DNA from 2 places in the Bowmanella denitrificans genome. Region 1 is predicted to be linked to the other one. Evidence: predicted binding sites of a transcription regulator. Region 1 holds the regulator's gene; the other holds the start of a gene.

The links. The regulator FNR, encoded in region 1, switches genes on or off when oxygen is low (the NO sensors DNR and NnrR bind a similar motif). The targets are predictions, from matches to a motif close to TTGATCTAGATCAA.
Region 2: a site for FNR is predicted at 1,493-1,506, ahead of ABD028_RS15785 (universal stress protein). Genes of this name have one in related genera too.

The regions. Positions count from the first base shown of each region.
Region 1 is NZ_BAAAEI010000006.1:215,013-218,430, reverse strand. It holds gene ABD028_RS03960 (DUF4112 domain-containing protein) at 1-241, opposite strand, end outside; gene uspE (universal stress protein UspE) at 353-1,288, opposite strand; gene fnr (fumarate/nitrate reduction transcriptional regulator Fnr) at 1,389-2,114, opposite strand; gene ABD028_RS03945 (sulfite exporter TauE/SafE family protein) at 2,198-2,872, opposite strand; gene ccoS (cbb3-type cytochrome oxidase assembly protein CcoS) at 2,865-3,038, opposite strand; gene ABD028_RS03935 (heavy metal translocating P-type ATPase) at 3,038-3,418, opposite strand, start outside.
Region 2 is NZ_BAAAEI010000020.1:77,743-81,160, forward strand. It holds gene ABD028_RS15775 (flagellar protein MotY) at 1-681, opposite strand, end outside; gene rnt (ribonuclease T) at 818-1,456, shown strand; gene ABD028_RS15785 (universal stress protein) at 1,564-2,442, shown strand; gene ABD028_RS15790 (peroxiredoxin) at 2,488-3,093, opposite strand; gene ABD028_RS15795 (bacterioferritin-associated ferredoxin) at 3,358-3,418, shown strand, end outside.

The DNA of each region.
Region 1 (3,418 bases):
AAAAGTCTAACAATAAGTTCACCAGTATGCGCAGCTGCAAACGCAGCGGGGCACCCAGTGCGCGTGCAACGATTAACAGTCTCATTGAAATCAGCACGCTGATAACGTCACCCAGACCTGGGATCAGTCCTATAATAAAGTCCCAGCCGAATCTGATACCAAATAAGCTGAATGCACTGTCACTCCAATTGGCCCAGGATCTGGCACTTTTAAGTAAACGCTGGTGATTTTGCGACGCCATTCTAATTTCAACCTATCTTGAGTAGCGGGCTGTAAATTGACGCTGCCAAGCAGCAGGAATCGGATACCCCATTGCTGTGCATACAACAATGGGGCCGTAGGGAAGATTAACTTACTTTTGTTGCAATGGGCTGACAAAGCCGTCAGGTTTAACCGTCAGAACATCGCAATCGAGCATATCGATAACATGTTCAGCGGTATTGCCAATCAATGCTGCAGAAATACCATGTCGTCCTACGGTACCAATAACCACCAGTTCAGCATCCAGTTTTTCTGCCACAGTGGGGATCACATCTTCAGGTAAGCCCTCGCGCACATAACAATGGGTCATATCAATACCATGCGTACTGGCAAAGGTTTTCATCGCATCGATATGGTGGTTTTTCACCGATTGATTAAAACTGGCAGGGTCAAATTCAGGAATTTCGATGGCAATATTTACCGGCGTGCCAGGATAAGAATTCACCAGGTTAACCTGACCGTTGAGGGTGCGGGCAAAATCTAACGCCGTGTGAGTAACCTTCTGATTCAACGAAGCATGTTCTGTGTCTACTGAACCAACATTGACCGCAGCCAGTATCTGTCCCTGTTCAGGCCAGTCATGTTCTTTCACCAGCAATACAGGAACGGGGGCTTTACGCATTAAATGCCAGTCGGTAGGGGTAAAGATCACTGACTTTAACCCGCTGTGTTCATGGGTACCTTTAATGATCAGATCATACTGCTGTTCAATGGTTTCATAAATAATGCTTTCAAATGGCCGATTGTGCCATACCACTTTTGCATCAACAGCCAATGATGGGTCGTCTATCTGCTCCGACAGCAATTCGGTCAACCATTCCGTTCTGTCGTCCACCACGGCCTGACGCATAGTTTCGCGTTCGTCCACCGACAGCATAGTGGTCATTTCGTAGGAGAAATCATAAATGGACAGAAAAGCAGTAATGCTTGCGCCGGTTTTACCCGCTATCAGTACCGCTCTTTTTAAAGCTTTCTGTTGTTCAGTGGTAGGGTCAATGACGACCAGCAATTTTTTATAATTAATCATCCATCTCCTCCGGCAGATCCAATGTGTTTAGTCTATGTACAAACTACATTTCTATCCAATCAGTATGATTGCGTTAGATCAAGTCCGAAGGGGAAAGTTTTTAACTAGTCGTCGCGGAACTGTCCTGCACTTCCTTAAGCTGAGCAGGTTGTACCAGGGTAATAAATTTGCCATCTACTTTTATCAGGCCCTGCTTTTGAAACTTGGTTAGCAGGCGGCTGATGGTTTCTACGGTTAAACCCAGGTAATTTCCAATTTCCGCACGGGTCATACTGAGACGGAACTGGCTGCCGGAAAAGCCGCGTTGATGGTAACGGTCACCCAGATGCGCCAAAAAATGCGCCAGTCGTTGGTTAGCGGTGCGTTTGTTAAGCAACATAAACATATCTTGATCTGCAAGGATTTCATTGCTCATCAAGCGCATTATCTGTTGTCTCAGCCTCGGTAAATCGCCAGACAAGGCTTCCATGGTTTGGAAGGGGATTTCACATACCATCGAGGTTTCCAGCGCCTGCGCGAAGCTTTTATGTTGTTGGTTGTGAATAGCATCAAACCCAATGATATCCCCTGGTAAATGGAAAGCGGTAATTTGCTCTTCTCCGTCAGAGGCCAATACGAAACTCTTAAAAGAGCCGGAGCGCACCGCGAACAAGCTGTTTAACTTATCCCCGGACTGGAACAATCGTTCATTTTTCTGAAATGGCCGCTTACGCTGAATAATATTGTCGAGTTTATCCAGTTCCTTCTCATTCAGAGTAAAAGGCAAACACAACTGACTGATGCTGCAATTCTGACAACTGATGGTACATTCGCGGTGTTGATTCATTGTGGCTATAGATAAATGGCCAGACAGATGGCTAGCTTAGCATTTTTTGGCATAGGTGTAAGCGAAATCAACTAACTTCAGGGTCAGGCTTCAACTGCCATCACATAGGGCGATAAAAGCAGCCACAGGGCACTGATCGCTAACAACACCGCAATAATCTGTTTGCTACGCGGATGTGCCAGTAAAGGCCGTAATTGTTGACTAAAACGCCCCAGGGTCAACAGGGCTGGCAGAGTTCCAAGCCCGAACATCAGCATCAACAGTGCGCCCTGATGGACGCTGCCGGCTGCCAGGCTCCAGGTTAAACTGGAATACACTAAACCACAGGGCAACCACCCCCAGATCAATCCATAAGGCAGCGCCCATGCCGGACTTTTAAACGGAATAAAGCGTTTAGACAGCGGTGCAACCGGTCGCCACAACTTAGCTCCCTGTTTTTCTAACCAAGACAAGCCGCGCCACCAATTGCCGATATACAGCGCCAGGGCCAGCAGAAACAAGCCACTGAGCAAATTCAAAATAGCCATGCCGCCCGCAATCTGATGGCTGAAAAGCTGACCAAGCCCCCCGGTTATCGCCCCAGCCAGGCTGTAACTGGCAAGTCTACCGCTATGGTAGGCCAGCTCAAAAGGCAAAGGGGAACGATCTTTGGGAATAGAAAAACTCAGTGCACCGACAATGCCACCACACATCGCAACGCAATGCACACTGCCTGCCAGACCAATAAGAAGTGCAGAAAGCAGCGTCAGATCAGTCACGCTGGTTTTTATCCCCGCCCGAGGGTTTGTCATCATCGAACAGAATGTTGTGGCCCTGACGTTCCAGGTCGTCAAACTGTCCGGACTTTACTGCCCAGAAAAAAATCACGATGGCGATAGTGACAATCACAATCGCAAGGGGAATAAGGATATATAAAATGCCCATTAGGAATCGGCCTTAAGTAGTCGAACAGAATTGGCTACCACAATAATAGAGCTTAGCGACATACCAACTACCCCCAACCAAGGGGTTAAATAACCGCAAACGGCCAGTGGCAGCACCAACAGGTTATAACCCAATGCCCAGGCCATGTTCTGCTTTATCTTGGCCCTGCTGCGTTTAGCCATATTGAATAACACCGGTAACAGGGTCAAAGAAGGCTTAATTAAAATAACATCAGCGGCATTTTTAGCTAACTCGGTCGCACCACCAACGGCTACTGAAACCTGTGCAGCGGCCAGCACTGGGGCGTCATTAATGCCATCCCCCATCATCAGTACATGCTGTCCCTGATGCTGTAATTCCTGCATCTTTTTGAGTTTCTG
Region 2 (3,418 bases), on a different contig from region 1:
CCAACGGCCGCCATAACTGTCGGTATAAGCATCCAGTAACACCAGTTCAATATTGCTGTCTTCTTTAAGGTAGTCACTGATCATGCTGAGTTTTTTGCGTGAGCCTCGGGTAAATTCATCGGAGTTTTTCTGATACGACAGCACAGTGTAGGCAATATCCTCGAAGCTGTAGGGCAGCAAATTAGCCACACATTGGGAAAACTGCCGGTATTGGTCAATAAAGTTGCTGGCATTTAGCCCCACAGCCACTCTGTCGGCTTCATTGTACCAATCACGATAATAGATGGTCGGCCAGAACCCTTTTTCCAACTCAGACAGAATGGTCCAGGCCGCTTGTTCCGGTAGATCGCCATTATATTGTTTACGAATGGGCATGTCGGCAATTTGCCGTTGCATGGCCCCAGGCATCCAGCTCGGTGGCACCGAGTAAACCGAAGCCACACCATAAGTTTTGGGCAACTGCAGCATATCCAGCTCAAACTCCATATTGAGTTGCTTACTGGCCAGACTGGTAAACAACGCATCGCCATAGCCGGGTACCTGATGTTTCAGAGTACATTGCAGTCGGGTTTGGCTGCTTAACTGCCAACTGGAGGTTTCAACGGGCGCTGCATAATGACGCAAGCCGGCCTGAGCGGGCGTTATCAGCATACCGAGCAAAGCATAAAGGAGTCTGTTCATAACATCTCTGTCCAATTCCTTACCAAGATATCGGCAGTCACATCAATTCCATTACACTGGATAGCCTCGGCCAGACTTGTCATAATCGCGGCCCAGACCAGCACGACCATTTAGTTCAAGACCGATAGAGTAAAAGATGACAGCAGATACGCAACAACTCAAGCAAAGATTCAGGGGATATTTTCCCGTAGTAATAGATGTGGAAACCGCCGGTTTTAATCCACGCACCGACGCTTTGCTGGAAATTGCTGCAGTTACCTTAAAGTTAAACCAAACAGGTCAGCTTGTCAGAGACGAAACCTTTCATTTTCATGTCCAGCCATTTGCAGGTGCGAACCTGGAACAGGCTGCACTGGATTTTAATGGCATCGACCCACATTGTGCCTTGCGTGGCGCCCTGCCGGAAACGGAAGTGATGAAGGAACTGTGCAAACAAATCCGTAAAAAGCAGAAAGATGCGGATTGCCAGCGCAGTGTTATTGTTGCCCACAATGCGGCCTTTGATCAGGGCTTTGTTAATGCCGCCGTTGAGCGCTCCAGTATAAAGCGCACCCCATTCCACCCTTTCGTGTCCTTTGATACCACCAGCCTGTCAGCCCTGGCTTTCGGTCAAACCGTATTGGTTAAGGCCTGCCGCACGGCGGGACTGAGCTTTGATCAGGCCGAGGCACATAGCGCTTTGTATGACGCAGAGAAAACCGCAGATCTATTCTGTATTATCGTCAACAAGTGGCAACAACTGGGTGGCTGGCCGCTAACGACGGTAGAGAACTGACAGAATTAAATACCTGATGTATTTGGCATAGCCTTTCTGATATAAATCAAAGCATTGGTTAATTCTCGTGCTAGATTTATGCTACTTAGCTGAAAAGGAAGGCGTGGATGAAACAGATACTAGTCATTGCAGATCTCCCGGGAAACAAGCCCAAGGCCCTGGCGAAAGCCAAATTAGTTGCAGAGGCATTAGATGCTCAGGTAACGGTGTTGAGCTTTGTGCATGAACAACTTAAACATCTACCCGACAACCTTAGCAATGCGCAACAACAGGAAGTTCAGCAAAGCCTGATTGAGCAGCGTCAGCAATGGCTGGAACGCCAACTCAAAGATACCGGACTGAACGATGCCAGTGTACAGACTCAGGTGATCTGGGAGAAAAACATTGCCCAGTGGGTGGAAGCTTACGGTCGGCGTCATCGCCATGACCTGATTATTAAAACCGGACATCGCACTGAGAACTTGTTTTACACGCCAACAGACTGGCATTTGCTCAGAACCAGCAGTGCGCCGGTTTTACTAGTAGCTGAGAAAAAATGGAAAAAGCAGCACAATGTGCTGGTTACATTGGATCTTGGTAGTAAGCTACAAAGCAAGCAAGCTTTGAACAGGCAATTACTGGCCACAGGTATTGAGTGGGTACGTCATTTTGGCGGCGAATTACATGTGGCTTATTGCCTGCCCATGTCCCCCATGCTGAAAGATCTGATGGGGCTAAGCGCCAAGAAAATCGCCACTCAGGCCAGACAGCAATATCTGCCGCTGATTCAGGAAATGGCTGGTGACTACCCTATTTCCGAAAAGCAGCTGCACATTAAGGCCGGTGAACCAGACAAGGTGTTACCCAGTATGGCGGCTGATGTCAATGCGGGCCTGGTCGCCATAGGCACCGTGGGCCGCAAAGGACTAAAAGGAAAACTGTTGGGTAATACCGCGGAACAAATCCTGACCCTGCTTAAAACCGATGTGATGGCAATTCAGCCTTAAAATAAAAAAGCCGCGATAATCGCGGCTTCGTTTTAGCTTAAAGACTTACAGCTTGTCGCTGTTTTCCGCCAGGTACTTGGCCACACCTTCGGGGCTTGCCTGCATACCTTCGTTACCTTGCTGCCAGCCAGCTGGACATACTTCACCATGCTCCTGGTGGAAATTCAGAGCATCCACCATACGCAGCATTTCGTCTACATTACGGCCCAGCGGCAGATCATTAACCACCTGATGACGTACATTACCTTCCTCGTCGATCAGGAAAGAGCCACGGAACGCCACGCCAGCTTCAGGATGCTCAACATCATAGGCCTGGCAGATTTCATGTTTTACGTCTGCCACCAGCGTGTACTTCACAGGCCCGATACCGCCTTGATTTACCGGCGTATTACGCCATGCGTTGTGGCTGAACTGGGAGTCAATAGAGATACCAATTACCTCTACACCACGCTTTTGGAATTCTTCGTAACGTTTGTCAAAAGCAATCAGCTCTGAAGGGCAAACAAAAGTGAAATCAAGTGGGTAGAAAAACAACACGGCTTTTTTGCCTTTAATGGCCTCTTTCAGGTTATAGCTGTCAACAATCTCACCGTTGCCCAGAACGGCAGCGGCAGTGAAATCCGGGGCGGGACGACCAACTAATACACTCATCATCTTCTCCATTTATTGGTTGATGTTTTGCTTACTGCGTTTGCTGCGCAATAAGTCTCAGAAAAACTAGAACACAAGATAAGGGCACATGCAGTGCAAACCAAGAGCAAAAACAAAATTGCTGCACTAAATGTCGAATTACTGCACTGGCCTTCATTGACTTCACCTAAATTTAAGTGAGATTTCTTATCAATCTCAAACAAATTTCTTGGCAAAACACCTAATAACAATTATTATCATTTGTAGTGTTATAGGAGTTGTACTTTGTTCGTTTGTCTTTGCCACGGAATTACCGATAAGCACATTGCCCAAGCCGTCCGCGAGG